DNA from 4 places in the Streptomyces sp. NPDC054794 genome. Region 4 is predicted to be linked to each of the others. Evidence: riboswitches for the same ligand, from Rfam matches in the RefSeq annotation. Region 4 holds a riboswitch; each other region holds the start of a gene.
What was found. A riboswitch is a leader RNA that binds a small molecule or an ion and turns the genes downstream of it on or off. The one in region 4 is predicted to bind cyclic di-AMP.
Positions count from the first base shown of each region.

Region 1 (7,457 bases), on a different contig from region 4:
TGATCAGGCGGGTGGAGAAGACCGTGCCCTTGCCGAACTTGCCGCTCACCTTGTCGCCGAGCGAGCCGAGGAAGCCGCCCAGGTCACCGCCGCCGGCGCCGGCGCCGGACGGTATGCCGCCCTCGGAGCCGGTGTCGAAGGTGGCGATCGAGTTCCAGCCCTTGCCGAGGACCTTGAAGCCGTCGCTGCCGTCGGTGCCCTTGCCGAAGTCCTTGCCGAAGCTCTCGCCGAGCCCCGTGCCGAGGTCGTCGCCGGCCTTCGGGAGGCCCTTGTCCGACCCGGGCGCCTTCGAGGCGTCGCCCTCCTCGGTGACCTTGGCACCCTTGGGCGGGGTGAAGTCGAAGGTCGAGGCGGCCGGCTTGGCGAAGGTGACCTGCGTGAAGCCCGTGTCGAACACGGCGGCGCCGCCGGCGGCCGGGGTGAGCGTGAACTTCAGCGGCATGCCCGTCTTCGCGTCCACGGCGATGCTGATCGCGCCGACCGTGGTGCCGGACTGCTTGGGCTTGATCAGCAGCTTGTAGGCGTCCCGGCCGGCGACGTGCGCGGTGCCGTCGACGGTCACGGACGTGGTGTCGTCGACCGACTTCAGTGCCTCGTCGGCGAAGTCCTTGGGCGTGGCCGGCGGCTCCTCGCCGCGGTGGTCCTTGCCCGCCTCCTCCGCCTTGCCGTGGTAGACCTCGTTGGACTTGCTGTCGTAGCCCCAGACGTCCTTGCCGTTGTGGATGAGGCTGTATTCGGCGGCGCTCTCGATCAGCGAGAGCTTCTGCCGGTCCGGGCCGTCCGTGGCGACACGCAGGGTGTGGGAGCCGGAGACGAGCTCGGTGAGCTTGGCGGTCGGGTCCGCGGACGAGCCGTCACCCGACCGGGTGGCGCCCGAGACCAGGCCGCTCTCCAGGCCGCCGAGGTTGGGCAGACCCAGGTCCGTGTTGATCCGCACGGTGCCGGACAGCTGCTCCACGTCCGACTGGGCGATCTTCTCGATGAGCTGCTGCGCGGTGATCTTCGGCAGGTCGGGGTCGCCGGAGTCGGCGAGCGCCGGGACCAGCCCGATGGTCGCAGCCGCCAGCCCCACCACCGCGACCGGCACGGCGTACCGAGCGGCCTTGCGCCGCCCGGTGGGAAGCTCGTCGGCCTCCGGCGCGCCCGTGTTGTCGTCGGATTCGTACGGTGCCATGTGTGCCTTACCTCCGTCGTCGGCGGCGGCTGTGCTCACGCTCTGTCCCACCCTGAGCCGCCATTCTCACCCGAATCGGTGAGGAGTGGTGATTTCCGTGGTTTCCATCTGACCAAATCGGCCGTGAGGAAGCGTCAGACTGCGGAGCCAACTCCGTGTACGCCTGCGGTATGACACGAGGAGGAGGCGCCTCCCCCGACCCGTAGGGGTACGGGTCGTACGGGGAGGCGCCGCCGGGTGCCGGAGACCGGCGTGCGGGCTCAGTGCTGCACGAAGACGTAGTCCGCCTGGTAGGGCACGGCGGCGATGGTGCCCGGCGCGCAGGAGCCGGTCGGGGCGACTCCGCCGACCGTGTTCAGCCGGAGGATCTCGGTGGTGCCGGCGAGCAGCCCGTGGTGCTTTCCGGACCGGGTGGCCTTGAGGTCCAGCTCGGGGATGTTGCCGGCCCCGTTGGGCGTCTTGGTGATCACGGCGCCGGTGACGGCGCTCCCGTCCGGCGCGACCCACTGCGGGGTACCGGAGTTGGGCTTCACGAAGGAGTGCCGGATGTGGCCGCCGAGCAGGGCGCTGACGTCGCGCTGCCCGAAGGCGTAGCCGCCGCCCTCGGCGGGCTTGCACTCGTAGATCTGCTTGCCCTTGACCACGGAGGCCTGGAAGCCGCCGAGCGTGTGCCGGAAGTCCATGGCGGTGGTGACCTTGTGGAGCTGTCCGCGGACGGCTCCGCCCGGGAATTCGGCGGTGTGCAGGTTGGCGTAAAACGCGCCGGGGTCGTTCGTGAGCTGCTTGAGCAGGGCGGCGTCGGTCACCCGGACGCTCCCGGACACGGAGTACCGGCCCTTGTGCCCCTCTTTCAGCACCTTGCCGAAGTCGATCTTGACGCCGCCGTTGGTGCCCTTGGCGCCCTGGTGGATGTGCAGGTCGGTCGGCCTGCCGGTGCCGCGCCAGGCCACGGCGACGGACACCTTGTCCCCCTTGACCTTGATGAACTCCAGCGCCGCGCCGTCCCTGTCCCCCACGGCGGGGCCGCCCTTGACCGGGACCTCGTTGGCGCCGCGGAGGCTCGCGACGAGGACGGTCGCTTCCTTGCCGGTACTGCCGGTGTTCTCGGTGGCGGAGGCCGGCGCCACCGCGCCGGCGACACCGGCGCACGCGGCGATCGTGACGGCGGTGGCGACGAGACCCTTGCGGCGCGCGAAGAAGGATCGGTTCATACCCATGATTCGGTTTTCTCCCCGTATGCGACTGACGCCCCCTGCGTCAGCTTCTGGGCATGAGCACGAAGGGATCCTAGATTAGACTCAGTCCATGAATGTGACCTGGGTCACAAAAGAGAGAAAGGCTGGTCAAGCGGCCACGGCGACGAGATATGGGCCGAGCGACACTCACCCGGCCCCGTGGCGAGCGGCCTCACGCGGCCCGGTGCACCACCGCGTCGCAGAGTTCCATCAGCGCGGCCTTCGCGTCGCACTCCGGCAGCGGCGCCAGCGCCGCCCGCGCGTCCTCCGCGTACCGCACCGTGTCCCGCCGGGCCTGCTCCAGCGCGGGGTGGACGCGGAGCGCGGCCAGCGCCTCCGCGTGCCGCGCGTCGTCGGTGAGGTCGGAGGCGAGAAGCTCGCACAGCGCGAGGTCCTCGGCCAGCCCCAGCCGCGCGGCCCGCTCCCGCAGCCGCAGCACGGGCAGGGTCGCGACACCCTCGCGCAGGTCCGTCCCCGGCGTCTTCCCGGACTCGTGCGAGTCGCTGGCGATGTCGAGCACGTCGTCCGCCAGCTGGAAGGCCACACCGAGCCGTTCGCCGTACTGGGTGAGGACGTCGACCACCGTCTCGTCGGCCCCGGACATCATGGCGCCGAACCGGCACGACACGGCCACCAGGGAGCCCGTCTTGCCGCCCAGCACGTCCAGGTAGTGCTCGACCGGATCCCGACCGTCCGTCGGTCCCGCGGTCTCCAGGATCTGCCCGGTGACGAGCCGCTCGAACGCGAGGGCCTGGACCCGGACCGCCTCGGGGCCGAGGTCGGCGAGGATCTGGGAGGCGCGGGCGAAGAGGAAGTCACCCGTGAGGACGGCGACCGAGTTGCCCCAGCGGGTGTTCGCGCTGTCCACGCCGCGGCGCACCAGCGCCTCGTCCATCACGTCGTCGTGGTACAGCGTCGCGAGGTGGGTCAGCTCGACGACGACGGCCGAGGGCACGATGCCCGGCGCGTACGGGTCACCGAACTGGGCCGCGAGCATCACGAGCAGCGGCCGGAACCGCTTCCCGCCGGCCCGCACCAGGTGCTGCGCGGCCTCCGTGATGAACGGGACCTCACTCTTGGTGGCTTCGAGCAAACCCTCCTCGACAGCCGCCAATCCGGCCTGGACATCGGCTTCCAGAGCCTGGTCCCGCACGCTCAGCCCGAACGGCCCGACGACGGTCACGAGGGGTCTCCTGTCTGCTGGTGTCTGCTGGCGGTTACGCGGTTTGTCGATAGGTCGCTGCCATCACTCAAGTCAGCGTATCCGGTCAGGTTTCGATCACCGATAGCGCCCACCCGTCCAGCCCGGGCGCTATCGGAGCACGACCGGTATGTTTTCGATCAGTCGATATGACCAAATATTTATCGACTCCAGAGGATGCAGCACTCTTTGTCCGTCTGCTTACCCATTCGTCCGAATGGCGGCCCTCGCGCCCGAGCCGCTCACGGCGGCCGCCGGGGCCCGCTCCGGCGGCGACCATCAGGACAACGACGGGCCCCGCCCGGCGGGTTCCACCATCCGGAGCGCCTCACCCCCTTCACGCCCCCGCCCACCCTCCGCTCCGCCCGTCGGCCCGTCCGCCGGCCCACCCCACCCACCGGCTCACCCACCGGAGCAAACGGCGACACCGTCCGCCGTCCGGCCCAACCCGAGTGACCGCAGGTGCGGCGCGCCTGTGATACGAGCCACTTCCGGTATCGGACAAAACGACCTACAAGGGGTGGTGGGCCCATTCCGCCGAACGCGGGAAAAGGACTCTTTCGTCGCCCTCGCGAAACCCCCTTCCGACCCGCATGTCCGCTTTGCCGTGAATATTATTCCAGCCTTATTCCGTGAATTGGGTCACTCCACCCCATCGGACCACCAGAGCCCCCTTTGACCCATTTCGCCTTGCCGCGTCGGCCAGTTGAGGCTTGGCAACCGCAAAGGATCAAGCACCCCATACGCCTCAGACCAAGGTCAATCGGTGCGTTATGTGATTCCGAGTCTTGTTCCCGACATGTGCTCTCGCATAGCTTCCGGGCTGTCGGGCGGAACGCCGAATCCTGCCGCCGCCCTACGCACCCATCGACGAACTCATTCGCCGTAGGCAGGAGCGGGGGAACCCAGGTAAGTCGCCGGACCGGTCGGCACATGTCGCACCGGAACGGCGGGGTGAAGTCAGTGCCACCTCACGGTGGTACGGCCGGGCACCTCCCCGCCCGAACCCGACAGCTCACCTCGTAGGCGACGGAGAGGAACTTCGCCATGTCTGCTGCCGCTCAGCACACCAGCACCCGCTCGTCCCGCCTCGTCCGCAAGCTCGCCCTCGTCGGCACCGGTGTCACGGTGCTCGCCGTCCCGCTCGTCGGCGCGACCGCCGCCTCGGCCGCCCCGACGGCCACCACCCCCTCCACCACACTCGCCGGGTACCCGAACAACCTCGACGGCTGGATCCGCGAGTCCCTCGCGATCATGGCGGAGAAGCACATTCCGGGCTCGTACAACGGGATCCACCGCAACATCATGCGCGAGTCGTCCGGCAACCCGCGGGCCATCAACCTGTGGGACTCCAACGCGGCCAAGGGCATCCCGTCCAAGGGCCTGCTGCAGGTCATCGACCCGACGTTCAACACGTACCACGTGGCCGGCACGTCGTTCGACATCTACGACCCGATCGCGAACATCACCGCCGCCTGCAACTACGCGGCCGCGCGGTACGGCTCGATGGACAACGTCAACAGCGCGTACTGACGCGTCCACCCGAAGCGGTAGAGCTAAGCGAAGAGTCTTTCGAGGACGACGGCGATGCCGTCGTCCTCGTTCGACTTCGTGATCTCGTCGGCCACCGCCTTGAGTTCGGGATGGGCGTTGGCCATCGCCACGCCGTGAGCCGCCCAGCGGAACATGGGGATGTCATTGGGCATGTCCCCGAAGGCGATGGCCCGTTCGGCGCTCAGGTCGAGGTGTTCGGCGGCCAGCGCCAGGCCGGTCGCCTTGGTGATGCCGCAGGGCTGGAGCTCCACGGTCCCGGGCCCCGACATGGTGACCGTGGCCAGCGAGCCCACCACCGCGCGCGCCGTCCGCGCCAACTCGTCGTCGGACAGGGTGTGATGGCGCAGCAGGACCTTGCTGATCGGCGCGCACCACAGGTCGTCGCGCCGCCCGACCCGCACGGCCGGCAGGGTCGGGTGGGGCATCAGATACCCGGGCTCGATGAGCGTGAGCCCGTCCACCCCGTCCTGGTCGACGGCCGCGTACACCTGGCCCACCTCGGCCTCGATCTTGCCGAGCGCGGTCTCCGCAAGCTCCCGGTCCAGGGTGACCGACCACAGCAGCCGGCCCGCGCCGGCGTCGTACAACTGCGCGCCCTGTCCGCACACCGCGAGCCCCGTGCTGCCGAGGTCGTCGAGCAGTGGCCGTACGCGCGGCGCCGGGCGCCCCGTCACGACGAGGTGCCGCGCGCCGGCCTCCGTCGCCCGCGCGAGCGCGGCACGGGACCGGTCGGAGAGGGTGTCGTCGCCGCGGAGCAGCGTCCCGTCCAGGTCGGTGGCGATGAGTGCATAAGCAGGGGGTACGGCCATGATCAGAGAATACGGACACCACGCCCCTGAGACTCACGGTGTGTTTCGGCCCCAAGTGAGGCCCGGTGACTCCGAGATGGCGGTGTGCGAGGGGCCCGGACTGTGGTTCGAGGGCGCCGGTCGCGAGAACGCCCTGGACGACGAGACCGCGGCCCCGCCCGCACCGCCTGCGCTCAGCCGTGCGCCGCGGCCAGGTGTTTCGCCAGCCGGCCGGAGGCGAACTCCGTGCCGCAGACGAAGCGCATCACCGGGCCGTAGGACGCGGCGGCCGGAAGACCGGTGAAGTAGAGGCCGGGGACCGAGGAGACATGGCCGGCGCCGAGTTTCGGGGCACCGCGGCTGACGGCGAGCCGGGTGCGCAGTTCGTGGCCGAGGAAGTCCATCGCCGCGATGTCGACGCGGTAGCCGGTGGCCGCGATGACGTGGTCGGCGGCCAGCTGGCTGGTGGCGCCGGCGTGGGTGCGGACCGTGAGGACCGGGGCGCCGTCGGGGGCGTCCACGCCGAGCACGCTCTCGACCTCCTCGACCCGCACCTTGTCCTGGAAGCGGTCGCGCAGCCACCAGGCGCCGAGCGGGCCGAGGACGCGGCGGACCAGGTAGTGGCGGACCTGGGCCGGGAAATAGCGGTAGGGGTGGGGGTAGTAGCTGAGCGCCCACAGGGACCAGGCGCGGCCGAAGGGGGACTCGGGGCGCAGCCTCGGCTGGTTCCACGGCGGGGCGCCGAAGGCCACCCTGCCCCGGCCGCGCGAGACCACCTGGACCTGCGCGCCCGCCTCCGCGGCCAGCGCCGCCGTCTCCAGCGCGGACTGTCCGGCGCCGACGACGATCAGCTCCTTGCCGGAGAACCGGGTGAGGTCGTGGTGCTGGGAGCTGTGGGACACCGGGCCCGTGGCCGAGGGTCCGTCCGCCGCGGCGCCGGCCAGTTCCACCGGGAGGTGGGCCAGGCCGGACAGGCCCGTCGCGACGACGACCGCGCGGGCGGCGAACAACTCGCCGGAGTCCAGCTTGAGTTCGAATCCGCCGCCGGTGCGGCGGTCCACCGAGACGACCCGCACCCGTTCCAGGTCGGGCAGCAGCTTCTGCTGGAACCACTCGCCGTAGGCGATGAAGGTCTCCACGGAGATCAGGTCCTCGTCCGTCACCAGGCGGCGGACGCCGGCCGCGTCGCAGTAGTCGGCGAGGGTGTGCCCGGGCTGCGGTGCGTCGATGGTGGAGGCCGCCGGGGTCGACTTCAGGATCATGCCCGCGGGCATGTGGTCGCGCCAGCTCACCATGGGATCGCCGAAGACACGTACCGGAATGCCGCGCCCTCGCAGGTGCGCGGCGGTGGACAGGCCGAAGGGTCCGGCGCCGATGACTGCTACCGGTTCGATCACGAAGTCCCTCCCCAGGACGGATGTGCCTACTTCGTGGAGGTACTGCTGCCGCGGCGGTTGGTGCGCCACAGCTGATACAGATGCTTCGCGCCCGGTCGCACGAAGCGC
Region 1 is NZ_JBSHAQ010000022.1:140,491-147,947, reverse strand. Features, by position in the region: gene ACWGKT_RS23865 (LolA family protein) at 1-1,174, opposite strand, end outside; gene ACWGKT_RS23860 (CHRD domain-containing protein) at 1,435-2,391, opposite strand; gene ACWGKT_RS23855 (polyprenyl synthetase family protein) at 2,582-3,592, opposite strand; cyclic di-AMP (ydaO/yuaA leader) riboswitch at 4,482-4,654, shown strand; gene ACWGKT_RS23850 (transglycosylase SLT domain-containing protein) at 4,658-5,143, shown strand; gene ACWGKT_RS23845 (HAD family hydrolase) at 5,167-5,973, opposite strand; gene ACWGKT_RS23840 (FAD-dependent oxidoreductase) at 6,147-7,349, opposite strand; gene ACWGKT_RS23835 (carboxylate--amine ligase) at 7,376-7,457, opposite strand, start outside.
Region 1: another riboswitch for cyclic di-AMP. It lies ahead of ACWGKT_RS23850 (transglycosylase SLT domain-containing protein); the one in region 4 lies ahead of ACWGKT_RS35845 (C40 family peptidase).

Region 2 (7,457 bases), on a different contig from region 4:
CTGCCCTGGAAGGTCAGCGTGACCTGCTTGGGCGTGACGATCTGACCGGCGTTGCCCTCGGTGCCGCCGCCCGGGGCGTCGGCGTCCCGCTCGCGGGTGCCGTTCTGCAGCCGCAGTACGGGCCAGTAGTACGAGGACTTGTCCCCCTGGTCCGCGCAGCTGGTGTCACCGTTCGCCAGGTCGTCGTCGCTGGCGAAGGCGTTGTTGGCCTGGTTGCCGACGTAGTCGTGGAAGTGGTGGGCACCGTTGGTGACGCCGGGGGCGACGATCACGTTGTCCGAGTTGAACAGGCCGCCCTTGTTGACGCCGCAGGAGGAGCTGAAGGTGCCGCGGGAGGCGTCCTGCTGCTGCGGCGGGTTCTGCACGTTCGGCTGGACGCTGGTGATGTCCGCGTAGTCCGCGGCCACGGGGCCGTTGCCGGACTGGCCGCCGTTGCCCTGGCCGCCGCCACCGGACTGACCGTTGTCGGTGGGCTGTCCGTTGCCGGTGGGCTGTCCGTCACCTGTCGGCTGTGCGGTGGCGGCGCCCGACTGGCCGTCGCCCTGGGGCTGGCCGGCGTCGCCCTGGCTCTGGTTGCCCGAGGGCCGCAACGTACAGTCCGCGAGGGCCTCCAGCCCGTCCGGGCGGTCCCCCACCCGGTCGATGGCGACCCCGATGCGCTCGATCGTCGCGGCGCGCTTCTCCTTCAGCGGGTTCATGATCGAGCCGTCGGCGAAGCCCGGGTCCTGCTGCTGGGACTGTGCCGCCTGCTGCAGTTGCTGGTAGGCGGCCGCGATCTGCTGGTCGAGGAGGGCGAGTTCGCGGTCGACCTCCTCCCTCGCATCGTCCGGCACCGTCGTCAACTGGCTGCCGACGTCCGGGCAGTAGATCGTGGCGGCTCCGGCGGCCAGGACCCGGTCGTTCCCGTTCGGAGCGGACTGCTGGTCCCAGCCGCCCTCGGTGGCGGAGGCATAGACGTTCGCCGCGATCAGCCCCCCTCCGCCCAGCATCAGTGCGACCGCTGCGAAGGTCACTCGTCGTGCGCCCGTCGGGCGTCTGCGGCTGTTGCGTCCCACGGAAGTACCCCTGGTCTCGTGGCCGGCTCGGCATGGAAATCCCCCGTCTCTTACGGAGCCGGACACGGGAGTGTTCAAGCGCCTCGCGGATTCATGCCAACCTCACAGGAAACGGAGGCACCACACCGGTTCTCCGTGTGCCGCCGCGGCTCACCCCGAGGGGTCGCCCCGGGCGGGTGCTCACCCCGCCGGGGGCGCCTCGGGCGGGTCCGGGCCCGTCGGCCGGCTGCCCGGTCCCTTGATGTTGTCCAGCAGGGACCGCCCCTGCCGGTCGACGGCACGGGTGACGGATTCCTGCAGGATGCCGAAGGCGAACCCCCAGGCGACGATCTGCGTGGACGTGTCCAGACTGCTCAGGCCGGGGAAGAACGCACCGCTCATGAGCAGGATGCCGACCGCCGCGGCCACGGCGCCGACCGGGAGCCGGAGGATCATCTGCCCGGTCGCGACGTGGTAGGGCCCCGCGGTCCCCCGCACGTCCCGCAGCGAGACGGCGCCCGCGACGGCCGCCCCGCACATTCCGATGAATTCGAGAAAGAAACCATTCCCCCATTTATTCGGACTCCCGAGCGGGCAGATCAGGGCGGAATTCGGGGATTTCTCGTCCGGCGCCAAACAGAATCGTTGAGAAACCTCCGGATCGAAACCCGCCCACACTCCGAGACCGACCGCAATCACCGCGAGAGCTCCGGCGGCCACGACCACGATCTGGGTGAAACTGCGCAGCCTCGCCCGCTCCGCCTCTTCCGCCTGATAAGCGGCGTGCAGGGTGAGGGCGGCCAATTCCCGGAGACCCGCGTCGGCCTCGGTGGATTTCGTGTGGGTCAGGGCGTCTTTCAAGCGCCTGGTGCAGGCGTCGTCCCTCGGCAGGTGAATCCTGGCCTGCGACAGCGCGTACAGCCCCTTGGTGTAGATTTCCGCGTCCGGGGCTATGCGCAGGAGAGCGACCTCGGCCTCGTGCACATTGGCCAGGGCGCGGTCGGCGGACGCGCCCCGCATCCTGCTGCACCAGCCCCGCCATCCGGGGGTCTTGAGAGCATCCCGGGCCGCCTTGAGATGGAGGTGTATTTTGTGCGCGACCTCGACATCCCAGGAATTCATTCCGCCCGGGTCCGCCCGACGGATTTTCACGAATTTGTTCAGCTGACCCTGCAGGTGGGCCACCTGGGCATTGAGGCGCTGATACCAGGAGGACCCGGCCCTGCCGACGTCGCCGTTGTCGGGGACGCGGAGAGGACCGCTGTCCGTGCCCACCATGAGTCGGCCTCCTTGGTAGTCCTCCTTTCCAGTTGACGCCTCCCGAACTGGGCGGGCAACCGGTGCACACTCCCCCGCCGCGCACCCCATCTCGTGGGAAACTGTGCGGGTACCGGTGCTCGTGAGGCGGCAGGTCATGGCGGATGACGCGGAGATCGACTATGGGGCGGTGTTCCAGGCCCTGCCCGGAATGGTGGCGCTGCTGACGCCCGACCTGGTGTACGCGGACGTCAACGAGGAGTTCCTGCGCGTGTCCGGGCGCAAGCGCGAGGACATGCTGGGCCGGCATCTGTTCGAGGTCTTCCCCGACAATCCGAACGACGGCGGCGCGAGCGGTATGCGCACTCTGAAGGCCTCGCTGCTGCGCGTGCTGACCACCGGGGAGCGGGACACCATGGCCCTGCAGCGGTACGACGTCGAGTTGCCGGACCGTCCCGGACACTGGGAGGAGCGCTACTGGAGCCCGGTCAACGAGCCGGTGCTCGGCCCGGACGGGAAGGTCGTCCTCCTGGTGCACCGGGTGGAGGAGGTCACCGAACTGATCCGAGCGCGCGGCGGCACCGACAGCGACCGGGCCCGGGTCCTGGAGGCGGAGCTGTACCGGCGTGCGCGGGAACTGCAGGAGCTCAACGACCGGCTGCGCAAGGCCCATGCCCGCGAGCGGGAGGTGGCGTTCGCCCTCCAGGAGGCGATGCTGCCGGCGCGCCCGCAGGTGGCGGACCATCGGGCCGCGGTGCGGTATCGGCCGGCGGTGGGCGCGCTGAACGTCTGCGGGGACTGGTACGACCTGGTCGACCTCGTCGGCGGCAACCGTGTCGGGGTGTCGGTCGGCGACGTGGTCGGGCACGGGCTCGAAGCGGCGTGCGTCATGGGGCAGTTGCGCAGCGCGCTCACCGCCGCCTCCCGGGTGGCCGCCGGCCCCGCCGAGGCCCTGGACGTGCTGGGCCGCTACGCCCATGTGGTCGACGGCGCCGAATCGGCCACGGCGGTCACGACGTTCATCGACTTCGACGCCCGCACCGTCCGGTACAGCAGCGCCGGCCACCCGCCGCCCGTCCTGGTGCACGCGAGTGGCCGGGTGGAGTTCCTCGACCGGGCGACCGATCCGCCGCTCGACGCCCACCCCGATCCCCGGCCGCGGTCCGAGGCGCGGATCGAGTTCGACGACGGCGCCACCCTCGCCCTGTACACGGACGGCCTGATCGAGCGGCGCCGGGAGGACATCGACGTGGGGCTGGCCCGACTCGCCGACTCCCTCGGCCACCACCGGAAGTCCGACCCGGAGATCCTCGCCGACAGCGTCCTGCGCGATCTGCTGTCCCCGGAGGGCGCGCGGGACGACGCCGCGCTCGTCGTCGTACGACTCTGAACCACACGGCCCCGCCGGCCGGAGCCCCTCTGCCCAACAGGGGGAATTGTCCCGGTGAGTGACGCTCGGGCACCGAACCTCCGAGCGAACATCACAATTACGTATCGGACATTCCGCACTTCAACCTTCACACGAGGGACACAAGTTGGTTAGGTTGACGCCAGGCCGCACGGCTTCTCCCGGCGAACCACGCCGGGCCGCGTGGCCTCCGCCGAGTCCGGTGTCCCGTGGGACGACCGGAGCCGGGGACCCAACCGACATTGGGGTGAATCGGCCCAACGCCCCACAGGGCCTGGGCCGTAGGGCACGCCTTCCGGAATCGACCGCCCGAACCCGACAGCTAACTCGGTAGGCGGAGTACGGAAGGAGTACGTCTCCCATGGCGCCGGAGAGCCGCGACGAGGTTCGACAGCGGATCAACACCCTCTACGACCAGGCCGAGAACGCCACGGGGAACTACAACGCCACCCGTGCCATGTCGGGGGGATCACGCGGCCGCGGCGTGCCGCTGCGCAAGCGGTCGGGCGGGGGTTCGGAGCCTGCGCTCGAAGCGATCTCCCGACAGTGGTTCGACGGGGTCCGCGCCAAGCTGGGTCCGACCGTTCCCGCCGTCCTGCCGACCGACCGGATGCCGCAGCGTCCGGCCGAGCGCCGCCCCGCCGCACCGCTGGGCGACGGGCTGCCCGGCACCGAGCTCGCGCTGCCGGAGCTGACCGCCTCAGGCGGCGGCCGTCAACTGCCCGAGCTGACCGGCGGCCCCGTCGCCGAACTGACCGGCCGCCCGCGCGCCGAGCTGACCGCCCGGCCCGTCGCCGCGCTGCCCGCCGTGCCCGAGCCGCGGCGGGAGCTGGAGCCGGCCGCCGGAGATTCACGGTCCGCGCCCGCCGCCGAGTCGCGTCGGCCCTCGCCGGCCACTTCCAAGGAGCGGAACCAGCGCAAGCTCGCCGCGGCCCGTGACCTCCTCGGCCGGGCCGCCGTACAGCGCAGTGCACCGGTCGCGGCGATCGAGGCGCCGCCCGCCCAGGACACGTGGACGGCGCGGGACGCCCTCACCATGACGGGGACGTTCGACACCGGTTCCCTGCCGACGCAGCCGAGCTTCCCGCCCGCCACCGCGGACGCCTCTTTCGGTACCGGTTCGGTCCTGGACGCCGGCTCCTACGCGACCGGCGGCGCGCTCACCGACACGGGGGCGTGGACGGGCATGACGACAGGCATGAACCCGCTCACCGACACGGGGGCCTTCCCGGCGGCCAACCCCCTCACCGATATGGGCTCCTTCACCGCAGGTGGCGCCCTGACCGACACGGGGGCGTACGCGGCGCCCGCGTACCTGACCGATGCCGGGGCGTTCACGGCCCCCGCCCCGCTGACGGACACCGGCTCCTACACGGCAGTCGCCCCCATGACCGACACCGGGACGTTCACGGCCCCCGTCCTGCCGATCGACTCCGGGGCATTCGCGACCCCCGCCCCGCCGACCGACACCGGGATGTTCGCGACCCCCGCCCCGCCGACCGACACCGGCTCCTACGCGGCAGCCGCTCCCCTGACCGACACCGGCGGCTTCGCCGCGGTCTCCCCCGTCCCGTCGGCGTACGCGGGGAAGGCCATGAAGGCGCTCGTCTTCGCCCGGGCGCAGATCGGCAAGCCCTGTGTCTGGGGCGCGACCGGGCCGGACTCCTACGACTGCTCCAGCCTCACCCAGGGCGCCTGGAGGGCCGCCGGTGTCGTGCTGCCGCGCGGCGCCGCCGAGCAGGCGAGTGCGGGGACCCCGGTCACGCTCGCCACCATCGAGGTCGGTGACCTCGTCTTCTTCTTCGACACCCACAACCACGTCGGCCTGTACACCGGCAACGGCATGATGATCCACGCGCCGGGCCCCGGATCGTCCATCAGCGAGGAGTCGATCTACGGCGCCGGGGAGTCGGCGATCCAGCGAGTGATCCGCCCCGCCTGAGGCGGGCCACGGCCGGAACCCCTCCCGGGCCTCACCTCCGCCGGGTGCGCCGGCTCTCGTAGTGGTCCAGGAGGGTCTCCTCGATCGGCCGGTAGGTGAGGCCCAGTTCGCGCACGCCGCGGCTGTTGTCTACCCGGAAGCGGATACCGAGGTGCCCCCGGATGTAGTCCTGGGTCAGCCCGAACGCGGGGCCCAGGATCCGTACCGGCCAGTGCGGCAGCGCGGTGCGCGGGAGGCGGAGGTCGCGCGGGTGGCGGGTGTGGATGATGCTGGACATCTCGTGGAAGGACGTCATGGTCTCGGCTGCGACGATGTAACGGCCCTTCGCCGCGGGGTTCTCCGCCGCGGCGATGTGCGCGTCGGCCACGTCCCGTACGTCCGCGGTCGTGAAGCTGAAGTCCGGGGCGCCGTAGCAGAAGTAGCCCTTGAACAGCTCGTCGAGCAGGAAGAGGCTGCCGGACTCCGACGCCGGGGTGAGTGAAGGGCCCAGGACCAGGCCGGGGTTGACGCAGACCAACCGCCAGCGGTCCTGGGCGGCCTCGGCCTCCCACGCGGCACGCTCGGCGACGGTCTTGGCGTAGTGGTAGGGGTTGTTCTCCACCGTGCTGGTGGTGTTGAAGTACCGCTCGGAGAGCACCTGGTCGTCCATGGCGAGGACATCCGCGTAGTCGCCGAAGACGGCGCCCACGGTGGAGGTGAGGACCACGGTCGTGACGGTCGGCGTCCGCTCCACGCCCGCCAGTACGTTGCGGGTGCCGAGCAGGGCCGGGTCGACCATGTCCCGTCTGCCGTCGACGATCTTCTCCGGCATGAAGAAGGGCGACGCCACGTGGAAGACGACCGAGCACCCGCGCAGCGCGTCGTCGAAGGAACCCTCGGCCAGCAGGTCCGCCTCGAAGAGGGTGAGTTGCCCCGGGAAGGCCTCCTGCATGTCCCACAGGGGCCGTACCTTCGCCCGGTTCACGAGGGAGCGTACGGTGGTGTGGACCCGGTAGCCCCGCCCCAGCAGGCGCCGTACGAGATGGCTGCCGACGAACCCGCTGCCGCCGGTCACCGCGACGGTCGTCTCCGCATGTCCACCCACGCTCTCACCCCTCGGTCGTGGCCGGTCGTCCGTCCCGGGCGGGACACCTCCGCGCCTCGGGGAAAGCGTCGGGCATGTACACGACCAATGTCCACCGGTCCACACCTCATAAGATCGCCTTATGAGGTCATAGATCGGACCCGCGTACTAACTTAGGTCTGCCTTAGCTTAGGCTTCCCGTTCGAGTCGCCTGTCATCACTCGAAGGGAACCTGATCATGCCGCGCCCCCTGCGGGTAGCCATCGTCGGAGCCGGCCCCGCCGGGATCTACGCCGCCGACGCCCTGCTCAAGTCCGAGGTGGCCGCCGAACCCGGTGTGTCCATCGACCTCTTCGAGCGGATGCCCGCCCCGTTCGGCCTGATCCGGTACGGCGTCGCCCCCGACCACCCGCGCATCAAGGGCATCATCACGGCGCTGCACCAGGTGCTCGACAAGCCGCAGATACGGCTGTTCGGCAACGTCGACTACCCGACGGACATCAGCCTCGACGACCTGCGCGCCTTCTACGACGCCGTGATCTTCTCCACCGGCGCGACGGCCGACCGCGACCTGCCCGTCCCCGGCATCGACCTCGACGGCTCGTACGGCGCCGCGGACTTCGTCTCCTGGTACGACGGCCACCCGGACGTGCCGCGCACCTGGCCGCTGGAGGCCGAGAAGGTCGCGGTCCTCGGCGTCGGCAACGTCGCCCTCGACGTGGCCCGCATCCTGGCCAAGACGGCGGACGAACT
Region 2 is NZ_JBSHAQ010000001.1:442,983-450,439, reverse strand. Features, by position in the region: gene ACWGKT_RS01960 (DUF1996 domain-containing protein) at 1-989, opposite strand, end outside; gene ACWGKT_RS01955 (hypothetical protein) at 1,236-2,312, opposite strand; gene ACWGKT_RS01950 (PP2C family protein-serine/threonine phosphatase) at 2,449-3,681, shown strand; cyclic di-AMP (ydaO/yuaA leader) riboswitch at 3,881-4,052, shown strand; gene ACWGKT_RS01945 (NlpC/P60 family protein) at 4,061-5,641, shown strand; gene ACWGKT_RS01940 (NAD-dependent epimerase/dehydratase family protein) at 5,673-6,725, opposite strand; gene ACWGKT_RS01935 (FAD-dependent oxidoreductase) at 6,943-7,457, shown strand, end outside.
Region 2: another riboswitch for cyclic di-AMP. It lies ahead of ACWGKT_RS01945 (NlpC/P60 family protein); the one in region 4 lies ahead of ACWGKT_RS35845 (C40 family peptidase).

Region 3 (7,457 bases), on a different contig from region 4:
AGTGCGCCGGAATACGCATGACCGACCTCCGCCTTAATCCCCGTGAAACGTCTCCGATTGACGTGTGTTCGTGACTCTATTGCAATGGCCGGGAATTTCCGACGGCGGGCCGGAATCCATGGATATTTTTTGGACACGGGGGCGTCCGAAACGGCGAAAGCCCCGGCTCGTGAGCCGGGGCTTCGGGAAGCGCTGTGCCGCGCCGTCGGACGTACGCGCCGTCCTGTGTCAGACGTTCACGCCGTGGTTGCGGAGGTAGGCCACGGGGTCGATGTCGGAGCCGTACTCGGAGGTGGTCCGGGCCTCGAAGTGGAGGTGCGGCCCGGTGACGTTGCCGGTCGCCCCGGAGAGGCCGATCTGCTGGCCCGGGGTGACCTTCTGGCCCACCGACACTCCGATGGACGACAGGTGGCCGTACTGGGTGTACATGCCGTCGGCCATGCGGATCACGATCTGGTTGCCGTACGACCCGCCCCAGCCGGTCGAGACGACCGTGCCGGTGCCGACCGCGTGCACGACGGTGCCGCTGGCGGCGTGGAAGTCGATGCCCGTGTGAGAACCGGAGGACCACAGGGACCCGCCGGTCTTGTACCCGGTGGAGACGTACGAGTGGGCGATCGGCACCACGAAGGCGTTGAGCCGCTTGCGCTCGGCCTCGCGGGCGGCGCGCTCCTTGGCCTCGCGCTCCTTCTTGGCGAGCTCGGCGGCCTTCTTGCGCGCGGCCTGCTCGGCGGCCTTCTGCTCGGCGGCCTGCTCCTGGGCGGCGGCCTGGGCGTCGATCTGCTCGGCGACCGAGTCGCCCATGCTGACGACCGGGGTGAGGCCGGTGTCCTCCACGGAGGGCTCGGCGGCGAGGGCCGGAGTGGCCGCGATGGTCCCGATGACGCCGGTGGTGGCGAGGGCCGCGACGCCTGCGGCGCGGGCGGTGGTGCGGTGCATCCGGCTCGGGCGACGGTGCTTCCCGGTGGCGCGGGTGAACGCCATGAAGTGGTGGGTCCTTTCCTTCCCTCTCGCCTACCGGGTTAGCTGACGGGTTCGGAGCAGGAAGGTCTCCTACGGACCCCCTCGCGGCGCGCGGGCGTCCGATTCACCCCAGGGACTACGGTGGGTCCCCGGCTCCCCTGGCTCGCGCCGTACGGGGACTCGGCGATGGCTGCCCGGTGCCGCGGGTGCGGCGTACAGCTGAACGAACAGCCCGGTTGACGCTAAGGGCGCCCGCTTCCAATCCCCAAACGGATCCGGTTCTTTGTAGCGCATCCCACAGGGCAGACAGGCAACCTCCGTACCAATTCGGACATCTGAGGTGAACAGGAAAGGGCCCTGGCGACCCGTCGGTCACCAGGGCCCCACGTGCGCGTGCCTACTCGGCCGCAACGACGGTGACTTCGCCGATGCCGAGGGCCTCCACGGGCTCCTTGATCTGAGCCGCGTCACCGACGAGGACGGTGACCAGCCGGTCCACCGGGAACGCGTTCACGACCGCCGCGGTCGCCTCCACGGTGCCGGTGGCGGCGAGCCGCTGGTACATCGTCGCCTGGAAGTCGTCCGGCAGGTACTGCTCGACCTGGTCGGCCAGCGTGCTCGCGACGGCCGCCGCGGTCTCGTACTTCAGCGGCGCCACGCCGACGAGGTTCTGCACCGCGACGTCGCGCTCGGCGTCCGTCAGACCCTCCTCGGCGAGCGTACGCAGCACCGTCCACAGGTCCTGCAGCGCCGGACCGGTGTTCGGGGTGTCCACGGAGCCGCTGATGGCGAGCATGGAGATGCCGCTGTCAGGCGCGGACCTGAGGACCTGCCCGAAGGAGCGCACCCCGTAGGTGTAGCCCTTCTCCTCGCGCAGGACGCGGTCCAGGCGGGAGGTGAGGGTGCCGCCGAGGCAGTACGTGCCGAGCACCTGGGCCGGCCACACGCGGTCGTGTCGGTCGGCGCCGACGCGACCGATCAGCAGCTGCGTCTGGACGGCTCCGGGGCGGTCCACGATGACGACCCGGCCGGTGTCGTTCGCGGTCACCGACGGCACGGGCCGCGGCTGGGCCGAGGTACCGCTCCAGGCGCCCAGGGTCTCGCCGAGCAGCGCGTCCAGGTCGATGCCGGTGAGGTCGCCGACGACCACGGCGGTGGCCGTGGCGGGCCTCACGTGCCGCTCGTAGAAGCCGCGCACGGCCGCCGCGTCGATCTTCTCGACCGTCTCCTCGGTGCCCTGACGCGGGCGCGACATGCGCGAGGAGGCCGGGAACAGCTCCTTGGAGAGCTCCTTGGCGGCACGGCGGGACGGGTTCGCCAGCTCGTGCGGGATCTCGTCGAGGCGGTTGCGGACCAGCCGCTCGACCTCGCTGTCGGCGAACGCGGGCGCCCGCAGCGCGTCGGCGAGCAGGCCGAGCCCCTTGGCCAGGCGGGAGGCCGGGACTTCGAGGCTCAGGCGCACGCCCGGGTGGTCCGCGTGCGCGTCGAGCGTGGCTCCGCAGCGCTCCAACTCGGCGGCGTACTCCTCGGCGGAGTGCTTGTCGGTGCCCTCGGAGAAGGCCCGCGCCATGATCGTGGCGACGCCGTCGAAGCCGGTCGGCTCGGCGTCCAGCGGGGCGTCGAGGAGGACCTCGACGGCGACGACCTGCTGGCCGGGGCGGTGGCAGCGCAGGACGGTCAGGCCGTTGTCCAGCGTGCCGCGCTCGGGCGCCGGGAAGGCCCACGGCCTGGCCTCGCCCGCCTGGGGCTGCGGGTGGAACTCCATCGCGGCGAGCTCGCTCACTTGGCCGTCTCCTCGTTGTCGTCGCCGGCTTCTACGGTGGCCTCGGACTCCGGGTCCTCCGGGAAGTCCTCGTCCTGGGTGTGCTCCGCGGACTCGGCGGAGAGCGGCTCGTAGACCAGCACGGCGCGGTTGTCCGGGCGCAGCCGGGCCTGGGCGACCTCCTGGACCTCCTGCGGGGTCACCGCGAGGACGCGCTGAACGGCCGTCAGGGCGAGCTGCGGGTCGCCGAACAGGACGGCGTAGCGGCACAGTTCGTCGGCGCGGCCCGCGACCGTGCCGAGCCGGTCCAGCCACTCGCGCTCCAACTGGGCCTGGGCGCGCTCCATCTCCTCGGGCGTGGGGCCCTCCTCGGCGAAGCGGGCGAGCTCCTCGTCGATGGCGGTCTCGATGACCGGCACCTCGACGTCGCCGGAGGTCTTCACGTCCAGCCAGCCGAGGGACGGCGCCCCGGCCAGCCGCAGCATGCCGAAGCCGGCCGCCACGGCCGTACGGTCGCGCCGTACCAGCCGGTTGTAGAGGCGCGAGGACTCGCCGCCGCCGAAGATGGTGAGCGCCACGTCGGCGGCGTCGGCCTCGCGCGTGCCGTCCTGCGGGAGCCGGTAGGCGGCCATCAGCGCGCGGGCCGGGACCTCCTCCACGACGACCTCGCGCAGCTGCTCGCCGATGACCTGCGGCAGCGAGCCGTCGCGGGGCGTCGGCTTGCCGTCGTGGGAGGGGATCGAGCCGAAGTACTTCTCGATCCAGGCGAGGGTCTGCTGGGGGTCGATGTCGCCGACCACGGACAGCACCGCGTTGTTCGGCGCGTAGTACGTGCGGAAGAACTGGCGCGCGTCCTCGAGGGTGGCCGCGTCCAGGTCCGCCATCGAGCCGATCGGCGTGTGGTGGTACGGGTGGCCCTCCGGGTAGACGAGGGCGGTCAGCTTCTCGAACGCGGTGCCGTAGGGCACGTTGTCGTAGCGCTGGCGGCGCTCGTTCTTGACGACGTCCCGCTGGTTCTCCATGGACTCGTCGTCCAGGGCGGTGAGCAGGGAGCCCATGCGGTCGGCCTCCAGCCAGAGAGCGAGCTCCAGCTGGTGGGTGGGCATGGTCTCGAAGTAGTTGGTCCGTTCGAAGCTGGTGGTGCCGTTGAGGGAGCCGCCGGCGCCCTGGACCAGCTCGAAGTGGCCGTTGCCGCTCACCTGCGCGGAGCCCTGGAACATCAAGTGCTCGAAAAGGTGAGCCAGGCCGGTACGGCCCTTGACTTCGTGGCGGGAGCCGACGTCGTACCAGAGGCAGACCGCCGCCACCGGGGTCAGGTGGTCCTCGGAGAGCACCACGCGCAGACCGTTGGCCAGGCGATGCTCGGTCGCTGTCAGGCCCCCGGAGCCTGCCTCGGCTTTGGTCGTGTGACCCATGGGCATGTACGTCCCTTCGCTCGCGGAGGCGGTCGTGAAACCGCGGTCTTCCTGCCGGTCCTGCCACTGTATGCAAGCGGCCGGAGGCTCGGTGAAGTTCCCGCAGGACGTACGCCCACAGCGGATCGCGTAGCCTGCGGGATGTCCCGCCGCGGGGCGGCCCCACGGGCCGGCCGCGGTGCCGGGGCGGACCGCGGGCACCGGGTCCTGGCCCGGGTTGTCAGTGCCGCGGTCCACAATGGTCCGCGTCAGATCCCGCTTCACGCTTCAGCAAGAATGCGCCGAAGGCGACGTGAGCGCCCCGAAGGCGAGCGACCAGAAAAGAGGAGCCGGCAGCGATGGCCCGCCGCAGCACGAAGACCCCGCCGCCCGACGACTCGTACGAGGAGAAGATCCTCGACATCGACGTCGTCGACGAGATGCAGGGCTCCTACCTTGAGTACGCGTATTCGGTGATCTACTCCCGTGCTCTGCCGGACGCCCGCGACGGCCTCAAGCCGGTACACCGCCGCATCGTCTACCAGATGAACGAGATGGGCCTGCGCCCCGACCGCGGCTACGTGAAGTGCGCGCGTGTCGTCGGCGACGTGATGGGCAAGCTGCACCCGCACGGCGACGCGTCGATCTACGACGCGCTGGTGCGCATGGCCCAGCCGTTCTCGATGCGCGTCCCGCTGGTCGACGGCCACGGAAACTTCGGCTCGCTGGGCAACGACGACCCGCCGGCCGCCATGCGGTACACCGAGTGCCGGATGGCCGAGGCCACGAGCCTGATGACCGAGTCCATCGACGAGGACACGGTCGACTTCGCGCCCAACTACGACGGCCAGGAGCGGGAGCCGGTCGCCCTGCCCGCCGCCTTCCCGAACCTGCTGGTGAACGGCACCTCGGGCATCGCCGTCGGCATGGCCACGAACATGCCGCCGCACAACCTCGCCGAGGTCGTCGCCGCCGCCCGGCACCTGATCCGCCACCCGAACGCGGATCTGGACACCCTGATGAAGTTCGTCCCGGGCCCCGACCTGCCCACCGGCGGCCGGATCGTCGGCCTGTCCGGGATCCGCGACGCCTACGAGACCGGCCGCGGCACGTTCAGGATCCGCGCCACGGTCTCGGTGGAGGACGTGACCGCGCGCCGCAAGGGCCTCGTCGTCACCGAGCTGCCCTTCGCGGTCGGGCCGGAGAAGGTCATCTCCAAGATCAAGGACCTGGTCAACGCCAAGAAGCTCCAGGGCATCACCGACGTCAAGGACCTCACCGACCGTGCGCACGGCCTGCGCCTGGTCATCGAGATCAAGAACGGCTTCGTGCCGGAGGCGGTCCTGGAGCAGCTCTACAAGCTGACCCCGATGGAGGAGTCCTTCGGCATCAACAACGTGGCCCTGGTCGACGGCCAGCCGCTCACGCTGGGCCTCAAGGAGCTCCTGGAGGTCTACCTCGACCACCGCTTCGACGTCGTCCGGCGCCGTTCGGAGTTCCGCCGCAGCAAGCGGCGCGACCGGCTGCACCTGGTGGAGGGCCTGCTCACCGCCCTCGTCGACATCGACGAGGTGATCCAGCTGATCCGCTCCAGCGATAACTCCGCGCAGGCGAAGCAGCGCCTGATGGAGCGCTTCTCGCTGTCGGACGTGCAGACGCAGTACATCCTCGACACGCCGCTGCGCCGCCTCACCCGCTTCGACCGGATCGAGCTGGAGGCGGAGCAGGAGCGGCTCACCAACGAGATCGCCGAGCTGACCCGGATCCTGGAGTCGGACGCCGAGCTGCGCAAGCTGGTCTCCGCCGAACTGGCCCAGGTCTCCAAGAAGTTCGGCACCGAGCGGCGCACGGTCCTGCTGGAGGCGGGTGCCTCCCCGGTGGCCGCCGTCCCGCTGCAGGTCGCGGACGACCCGTGCCGGGTGCTCCTGTCCTCGACCGGTCTGCTGGCCCGTACGACGAACGGCGAGCCGTTCCCGCAGGACACCGACGGCCGGCGCGCCAAGCACGACGTGATCGTCTCGGCCGTGCCGGCGACCGCGCGCGGTGAGGTGGGCGCGGTGACCTCGACGGGCCGCCTGCTGCGGGTGAACGTGGTCGACCTCCCGCAGCTGCCGGAGACGGCGTCGGCGCCGAACCTGGCGGGCGGGGCGCCCCTCACGGAGTTCGTCTCCCTGGAGGACGACGAGACGCTGGTCTGCCTGACCACGCTCGACGAGTCCTCCCCCGGCCTGGCGATCGGCACGGAGCAGGGTGTGGTCAAGCGCGTGGTTCCCGACTACCCGTCCAACAAGGACGAGCTGGAGGTCATCACGCTCAAGGAGGGCGACCGGATCGTCGGCGCGATGGAGCTGCGCACCGGCGAGGAGGACCTGGTGTTCATCACGGACGACGCGCAGCTGCTGCGCTACCAGGCGTCCCAGGTCCGCCCGCAGGGCCGCCCGGCCGGCGGTATGGCGGGCATCAAGCTCACCGAGGGCGCGAAGGTGATCTCCTTCACCGCGGTCGACCCGGCGGTGGACGCGGTGGTCTTCACGGTCGCGGGCTCGCGCGGCACGCTGGACGACTCGGTCCAGACGACCGCCAAGCTGACCCCGTTCGACCAGTACCCGCGCAAGGGCCGCGCCACCGGCGGTGTGCGCTGCCAGCGGTTCCTGAAGGGCGAGGACTGCCTGGCCCTGGCCTGGGCGGGCCCGATCCCGGCACGGGCGGCGCAGAAGAACGGCACCCCGGTCGACCTGCCGGAACTCGACCCGCGCCGCGACGGCTCGGGCACGTCCTTGCCGAAGACGGTGTCGGTGGTGGCGGGACCGGTCTTCTAGCTAGACCGGCGGGGCCTCGTCCGCTTCGGGGTCCTGTACGTAGCGCAGGACGCCCCACATGCCGTGCTCGTCGGCGTATGGGGCGTCGTCGCGACACCCCTCCAGTTCCTTGGCGAGGGTGGCGGTGTCGATGCCGGAGCCGATCAGGACGAGCTGCGTGAGCCGGGCGTCGGCGGACCCCCAGGGCTCCGGGTAGAAGCGCAGGAAGCGGCCGACGGCGTGGACGGCGTACCGGTTGCGGATGTCGTTCGGGCCGAAGTCGACGTACCCCTTGATCCGGTAGAGCCCCTCGGGCCGGCTGTCGAGGAACGTCATCAGCCGGCGCGGGTCGAGGGGGACCTCGGAGACGAAGGACAGGCTGTCGTAGGCCGTGTGCAGATGGCCGGCGTGCTCGTCACCGCCGTCACCGCCGTCGCCGGTGCCGTCGCTGTCGTCGCCGCCGTCCCTGTCGTCCCTGCCGTCCTGGTCGTGCAGGTCGTCGAAGGACAGCTGCCCGATGCGCTCCTCGCTCGGCCGGCA
Region 3 is NZ_JBSHAQ010000055.1:9,162-16,618, forward strand. Features, by position in the region: gene ACWGKT_RS39030 (GntR family transcriptional regulator) at 1-19, opposite strand, end outside; gene ACWGKT_RS39035 (M23 family metallopeptidase) at 229-984, opposite strand; cyclic di-AMP (ydaO/yuaA leader) riboswitch at 997-1,159, opposite strand; gene ACWGKT_RS39040 (M16 family metallopeptidase) at 1,361-2,746, opposite strand; gene ACWGKT_RS39045 (M16 family metallopeptidase) at 2,743-4,146, opposite strand; gene ACWGKT_RS39050 (DNA gyrase/topoisomerase IV subunit A) at 4,479-6,938, shown strand; gene ACWGKT_RS39055 (CobW family GTP-binding protein) at 6,939-7,457, opposite strand, start outside.
Region 3: another riboswitch for cyclic di-AMP. It lies ahead of ACWGKT_RS39035 (M23 family metallopeptidase); the one in region 4 lies ahead of ACWGKT_RS35845 (C40 family peptidase).

Region 4 (7,457 bases):
CGCCCGGTGCTCGGGCAGCGTCACCTGGTCGGTGCCCTCCACCTCGAACCCGGCGTCCGCGATCATCTCCAGGTCGGCCTTGCCGGCCTGGCCCTCACTGGTGAGGTAGTCGCCGAGGAAGATGGAGTTGGCCAGGTTCAGCGCGAGGGGCTGCAGGGTGCGCAGATGCACCTCGCGGCCGCCCGCGATCCGCACCTCGACGTCCGGGCAGACGAACCGGACCATCGCCAGGATGCGCAGACAGCGCTGCGGGGTGAGGTTCCACTCCTTGGCGAGCGGGGTGCCCTCGAACGGGATGAGGAAGTTCACCGGCACCGAGTCCGGGTCCAGCTCGCGCAGCGAGTAGACCACGTCCACCAGGTCCTCGTCGCTCTCGCCCATGCCCGCGATCAGACCCGAGCAGGCGGACAGACCCGCCGCGTGCGCCTTTTGCACCGTGTCCACCCGGTCGGCGTACGTGTGCGTGGTCGTGATGTCCCCGTACGTCCCTTCGGACGTGTTGAGGTTGTGGTTGTACGCGTCCGCGCCCGCGTCGCGCAGCTGTTCGGCCTGACCGTCGGAGAGCAGACCGAGGCAGGCGCACACCTCGACGCCCTCGTTCTGCTCCTTGATGGCCTTGATGGTGTCCGACACCCGGTCCACGTCCCGGTCCGTCGGGCCGCGCCCGCTGGCCACCAGACAGACCCGCTTGGCGCCACCGGCCAGGCCCGCGGCGGCGGCCTCGGAGGCCTCGTCGGGCTTGAGCCAGGTGTACTTCAGGATGCCGGCCGTGGAGCCGAGCCGCTGCGAGCAGTAGGAGCAGTCCTCCGGGCACAAGCCGGACTTGAGGTTGACCAGGTAGTTAAGTTTCACGCGCCGGCCGAACCAGTGCCGGCGCACCTTGCCGGCCGCGGCCACCACATCGAGTACGTCGTCGTCGGAGGTGGCCAGCACGGCGAGTGCTTCCTCGCGGGTCGGCAGCTCGCGCCGAAGCCCCTTGTCCACCAGCGTGTTCAGCAGGTCCATGAGGTCCGATCCTGTCCTACGGGACCGCCCGGGGCCAAGGAGAGTTTGCACAACGGAGACGGTTGGACGTGTGGGTATTGCCACACCCTGGGCGGCTGGGCGTCCGACTAGTGTCTGTCCGCTACCTACAAAAGCCTCGGAGGACCCATGGTGTTCGGCTGGATCGACGACCAGGCGGAGCAACGGCGCCGCGCCGGACTCGTGCGGATCCTGCGGCCCCGTCCCGCCGATTCACCTCTGCTGGACCTGGCGAGCAACGACTACCTGGGCCTGTCCCGGCACCCCGAGGTCACCGAAGGGGCGGCGGCCGCGGCCCGCGCCTGGGGCGGCGGCGCGACCGGCTCCCGGCTGGTCACCGGAACGACCGAACTGCACACCGAGCTGGAGCGCGAGCTGGCCGACTTCTGCGGCGTCGAGGCGGCCCTGGTGTTCTCCTCCGGGTACGCGGCCAACCTCGCCGCGGTCACCGCGCTGGGCCCGCACGACTCCCTGATCGTCTCCGACGCCGGCAACCACGCCTCGCTCATCGACGGCTGCCGGCTGGCCCGCGGCACCACGCAGGTCGTCGCGCACGCCGACCCGGACGCGGTGCGCAAGGCGCTGGGCACGCACGAGGGGCCCGCGATCGTCGTCTCCGACACGGTGTTCTCGGTCGACGGGGACGCCGCGCCGCTCACGGAACTCGCCGCGGCGTGCCGGGAGCACGGGGCGGGGCTGGTCGTCGACGACGCCCACGGGCTCGGTGTCCTGGGCGACGGCGGGCAGGGAGCCCCGTACGCGGCGGGACTGGCCGGTGCCGACGACGTCGTCGTGTCGGTGACCCTGTCCAAGTCGCTGGGCAGCCAGGGCGGTGCGGTGCTCGGCCCGGCCCGGGTGATCGACCATCTGGTCAACGCGGCACGGACGTTCATCTTCGACACGGGACTGGCCCCCGCCTCGGCCGGCGCGGCCCTGGCGGCGCTCCGGCTGCTGCGCCGCGAGCCCCAGCGGGCCGCGCGGGCCCGCGCGGTGGCCGCCGAACTGCACGCGCGCCTGACCGCCGCGGGTCTGGAAGCGGTACGTCCAAACGCCGCGGTGGTCTCCGTGCGGGCACCGTCCCCGGAGAAGGCCGTGCGCTGGGCGGCCGACTGCCGTACGGCCGGCCTGGTCGTGGGCTGCTTCCGTCCTCCCTCCGTGCCCGACGGCATCTCACGGCTCAGGCTGACCGCCCGAGCGGACCTCTCCGGGGCCGAGATCGAACGCGCTGTACGTGTGATCGGCGAGGCGCGACCATGAGTCGGCGTGACACGGCCGAGCGCGCCTTGACGGAATGTGATCAGTTGGGATCGATCGAGTCGGGGTGCGCGGGGATCAACGGAACGCGGTGACGAATCCCGCCCAGCTCTCGGGGGAGAAGAGCAGCGCGGGTCCGGCCGGTTCCTTGGAGTCGCGCACGGCCACCAGCCCGGTCATCGGACCGGAGCGCGGCCGTGCCGTCTCCACGCAGTTGTTGGCTCCCGTGCTGTAACTGCTGCGCAGCCACCGCACACCGTGCAGATCGGTACTTGAGGGAACGTTCCGAGGCAGTGCAGTCATGGTGCCTCCTTACGCGCCGTCGCCTATCCCGGCGATGTAATCCAACGAGTCCTCGGGTGAAAGGGCGTGGATCTGAAGGTTGTTGAAGGCCTCCGAGTACGCCTGGAGGTCTTCTTTCCGTTCGAGATAGAGGCTACTCGTCAAGTGGTCCAGAACAACCACATCCAGATCAGACGTGCTCGGAAATGAGAAGATAACGAAAGGCCCGGTGATGCCGATGTGAGCACCGGCCGCGAACGGCAGTACCTGAAGCCGTACTTGGGGCAGGCGCGCCGCGTCCATCAGTCGTTCCAGCTGCCGTGCCATCACGTCAGGACCTCCGACCTCGCGCCGCAGCACCGCCTCGTCCAGCACGGCGGTCAGCTCCAGCGGCGGATCCGAACGCAGCACGTCCTGCCGGGCGAGCCGCACCTCCACCAGCGCGGCCAGCCGCTCCTCCGCGTCGTCCCGCCCGTTCACGGCCGCCCTGGTCACCGCGCGGGCGTACTCCGGCGTCTGCAGCAGCCCCGGGACCACCGACGTCTCCAGCGTGCGCATCTCGCTGGCCTGCGACTCCAGGCTGATGAAGTCCCGGTAGGTGTGCGGCAGTACCCCGCGATAGGCGTGCCACCAGTGGTGCCGGCCGGCGACGTCGTCCGACCCCGCCAACACCATCAGGAGGTCACGCAGTTCGCCGTCCGTCACTCCATAGGCGTCGAGGAGTAACCGCACATCGGCCGATTTCACACCGCTGGCGCCGGTTTCGATGCGGCTCACCTTCGACTGGTGCCAGCCCACCAACCGGGCCGCCTCACCGCTCGTGAGACCCGCCTCGGTGCGCAAGGTGCGCAGTTCGGCGCCCAGTTTCCGGCGGCGCACCGCGGGACCGTTCTGCATGGGCTACTCCTTACTCCTTCCGAGCCGCCCAAATACGGTCTGCCGTCGCAGAGTTCACCGCTTCGAGCGACAGATATATGCATATCTTGGTGGATCGCCACCCGTGACCGGCCTGGTAATGGCAGTCTGGCGACGAAGCACCAGTCCGGGACCGTACTCGAACCATCCGCACCGTGTCGGACTCCGGTCCCGTGGGAAAAGGACGACGTCGCCATGGCAGACCATCTGGAAGCATCCGTCACTCTGCCGAGCGATCCCGCCTCGGTCTCCGTGGCTCGTACCTACGTGGTGGGCACGCTCGCGGAATGGGGTCTGCCGGCGGACACGGAAGTGGCCGACACCATCCGGCTCATCGTCTCCGAACTCGCCACCAACGCCGTACAGCACACGTTCGGACAGTCACCCACCTTCACGGTGGACATGGTCCTCCACCGCGACGAACACCTGCGTATCGGCGTCACCGACAGTCACCCCCGCTTCCCCAAGAGACTCCCCGCCGCCGTCCAGCAGGACAACGGGCGCGGTCTGGTCATCATCCGCTGGCTCACCGCCGAATGCGGCGGAAAGCTGCGGGTGCGGCCCACCCGCGAGGGCGGCAAGACCGTCTCCATCGAACTGCCCTGGACGGTACGGGCCCAGCCGGTCAGCGCGGCGGGTCAGCAGGAACCCTAGCGCGAGCCGCGGGCCGGCAGGAGCTCTGGCGTCAGCCCTGTCGTGCGCGGCCGAACGCGCCCCGCAGCAGCGCCCGGAAGGCGTCCGCGGCGGGGGCCACCTCGTCGGCCCGGTGGGCGACCGAGATCGTACGGCGCAGTTCTCCCGCGGCCAACGGCCGTACCCCGACCGGAGTGACCGCCGTCCGCGCCACCATCTCCGGTACCACCGCCACGCCGAGCCCCGCGCTCACGAGCGCGCACACCACGGCATACCCGGGAGTCGGGACCAGCACGGACGGCGTGGCTCCCGCCCGCGCCAGCAGGGACTCGACGCCCTGCCGAGCCGGATTGTGCGGCGCCATGCTGATCAGCGGCTGGCCGGCCAGCTCGGACAGTGGCAGCCGGGCGGACCCCTCGCTCAGAACGTGCCCCGGAGCGGTCACCAGGACCAGCTCCTCCTCCAGCACCGGCTCCAGACCGACCGAGGACGGCACCGGCCACGGCTCCGCCGGGTGGTACGCGTGCGTCAGCGCCAGGTCCACCTCCCCGGCCGCGACCGCGGCCACCCCGGCCGGCGGATCGTAGTCCGCCACCGACAGCTCCACGTCCGGATGCGCCCGGCGGAACGCGCTGAGTGCCGGCGGCAGCAGATGGATCCCGGCCGTCGGGAAGGTGCCGAGCCTGAGCGTGCCGCCCGTGAGTCCGGTCAGCCGGGCCAGTTCGTGCCGGGCGCGCTCCAGCTCGTCCAGGATCCGGCGCGCCCGCGCCACCAGCAGCTCGCCCGCGTCCGTCAGCCGCGCCCCGCGGTGGTGGCGGACCAGTAGCGCCGTGCCCGCCTCCCGCTCCAGTTTGGCCAGCTGCTGGGACAGCGCGGGGGTCGTGTAGCCGAGCCGCTCGGCGGCCCGTGTGATGGAACCCGCCTCCGCCACCGCGACCAGCGCGGCGAGCCGTGTGGGGTCGTACATGCCCGGCCGCCCGTCTGCCGTCCCGTGCCTAAAGAGATGCTTAAGGCTAACCCAGGGGATTCGACATACCTGCTGAAGGCTCCGCTCCGGCAGGCTGGGCCCATGGACCGACAGCTCATCGCCTTCACCGGGGTCGCCGCCGGCATGGTCGCCATGCCGGGTGCCGACTTCACCGTCGTCGTACGCAACGCACTGGTCTCCCGCCGCGCGGGCGTGGCCTGCGCGCTGGGCATCGCGGGCGGGCTGCTCGTGCACACGACGCTGGTGGTCGCGGGGGTCGCCGCGGTCCTGGTGGCCGTGCCGGCGCTGTTCCGGACCCTGCAACTGCTGGGCGGCGCCTACGTCCTGTATCTCGGCGTACGGACCCTGTGGGCGCTGCGGGGGGCGGCGGGGGAGCCCGAGGCGCTTCCGACGGCGGCCACGCACCCCGTGCGGCAGGGGTTCGTCACCAACGCCCTCAACCCCAAGGTCTCGCTGACCTTCCTCAGCCTGCTGCCCCAGTTCGTGCCCGCGGGGAGCCCCGCGCTGCCCAGGACCCTGCTGCTCGCCCTGATCGTGATCGGGCTGACCCTCGTGTGGTTCCCGACGGTGGCGCTGCTCGTCGACCGGCTCGGCACGTGGCTGCGCCGGCCGCGGGCCGCCCGGGCCCTGCGGACGGGGACCGGTCTGGCGCTGACGGTCCTGGGCGGGGCCCTGCTGCTCGAACCGTTCGTGTCGTGACCTGACCACGCGTCATCGCGGGCCAGGCCCCGAGGGGGTGACGGCGCGTCAGTCGCCGCCACCCCTCGGGCAGGTCAGCTGACCCGGCCGTACCAGACGCTCCTCGTCCAGATCTTCTGGAGCTTCACCACGTCCCCGGTCTTCGGGGCGTGCCAGATCTTCCCCTTCCCGGCGTAGATGCCGACGTGGTAGACGCTGGAGCCGTAGTGGAAGAACACCAGGTCTCCGGCCTTGCGGTGCTTGGCCGAGACGTGGTGCGTCCTGTTGTACTGCTGAGCGGCCGTGCGGGGCAGGGTCTTGCCCGCCTTCTTGTACGAGTACAGCGTCAGCCCGGAGCAGTCGAACCTGCGCGGCCCCGTGGCGCCCCACTTGTACGGGGCACCCTTCTTGGAGGCCGCGACCTGGAGTGCCTTCGTCGCCATGGTCGCCGCCGAGGCGTCGGCGGCGAAGCCCGGGACCACGATCGAGCCGCCCACGGCGGCGATGGTGAGGGCCGAGGCCGTACCGGCCCGGGCCATGAGCGACGGGACACGATTGAGCGCAGTCATGCGCAACCCTTCGTCAGCCGCCTGTGAAGGATGACCTGTCGGATTCGGGCTGGCGAAGTTGCCCGGCCGCGTTGCCGCGGCTTCACCCCAAGGGCTGCTCGGAACGAACAAACAGACGAAGAACGTCCGTTCCGGCGACCCGTCTTGCTCGGGTCCTCCACTCCTGCCGATCCACTCCTGTCGACCGGTCATCCGGGCGGCGGCAGGACTCGGCGTCCGCCCGGACCGCCCCGCCGTTGTGGCGGGGGCTCGTCAGACAGGGATCTTCACTCACAGGTGTCCGAAAATCCCAATGGAATCGGGGATTTGTGGTGTTACTCACCACTCACCCGTTCGGGTGGACAGTGCTGTGTTCGAGTCACGGTCGAGTGGGTCACGAGGCCCCGGACCAGCGCGAAAGCACCCCACGACACCTCTCGGGCAAGCGCGTTGCGCAACCCTGACGGTCGAGTGGAAGGACGCGCCGCTACGCCGAACGGGGGTACGTCATTTGGATCGTTTCGACCGGACCGCGCACGTGTCGACGAACAGCAGCGCGGTCGACCCACGCCGTCAGCAGGTGTCGTCGGGCGGCACGGCGAGGCGGGCGGTGCGTCGTTCGCCGTCGAGCACCCGCAACGCCCGTGCCAGAGTGGCCGCGTGCACCTCCGTCTCGCCCCTTCGGTGCATCAGGGCCAGCGCGTCGCGCAACTCCGTGGCCTTGGCGACCAGTGCCTGGGCCGCCCGCAGTCCACGGTACGTGTCCCCGTGCCGGCCCGGGTTGATCCGGCCGAGCAGATCGACCACGTCCAGGTAACGGTCGATCAACTCGCCCTCGGCACGGGTCAGCGCGGGCAGTGGCGGAAGTTCCGGTGGCAGCATCGGCGGCTCACCTCGCGTCCGGCGTGCCGCGCGAGGCCCTGCGGTTCGGGATGATCCCGTCCACCAGCCCGTACTCCAGCGCGCCTTGCGCGTCGAGGACCAGGTCCCGCTCCAGGTCCTCGCGCACCTGCTCCGGGTCGCGGCCCGTGTGCCGGGCGAGCATCTCTTCGAGGAGGGTGCGGACCCGGGTCAACTCCTCGGCCTGGATGACGAGGTCGCTCGGCTGGCCCTGCACCGGCTCGGGCAGGGACGGC
Region 4 is NZ_JBSHAQ010000046.1:19,061-26,517, forward strand. Features, by position in the region: gene bioB (biotin synthase BioB) at 1-1,005, opposite strand, end outside; gene ACWGKT_RS35815 (8-amino-7-oxononanoate synthase) at 1,153-2,280, shown strand; gene ACWGKT_RS35820 (DUF397 domain-containing protein) at 2,356-2,580, opposite strand; gene ACWGKT_RS35825 (helix-turn-helix domain-containing protein) at 2,590-3,456, opposite strand; gene ACWGKT_RS35830 (ATP-binding protein) at 3,670-4,128, shown strand; gene ACWGKT_RS35835 (LysR family transcriptional regulator) at 4,160-5,074, opposite strand; gene ACWGKT_RS35840 (LysE family translocator) at 5,177-5,794, shown strand; gene ACWGKT_RS35845 (C40 family peptidase) at 5,869-6,342, opposite strand; cyclic di-AMP (ydaO/yuaA leader) riboswitch at 6,346-6,554, opposite strand; gene ACWGKT_RS35850 (hypothetical protein) at 6,895-7,203, opposite strand; gene ACWGKT_RS35855 (ATP-dependent Clp protease proteolytic subunit) at 7,211-7,457, opposite strand, start outside.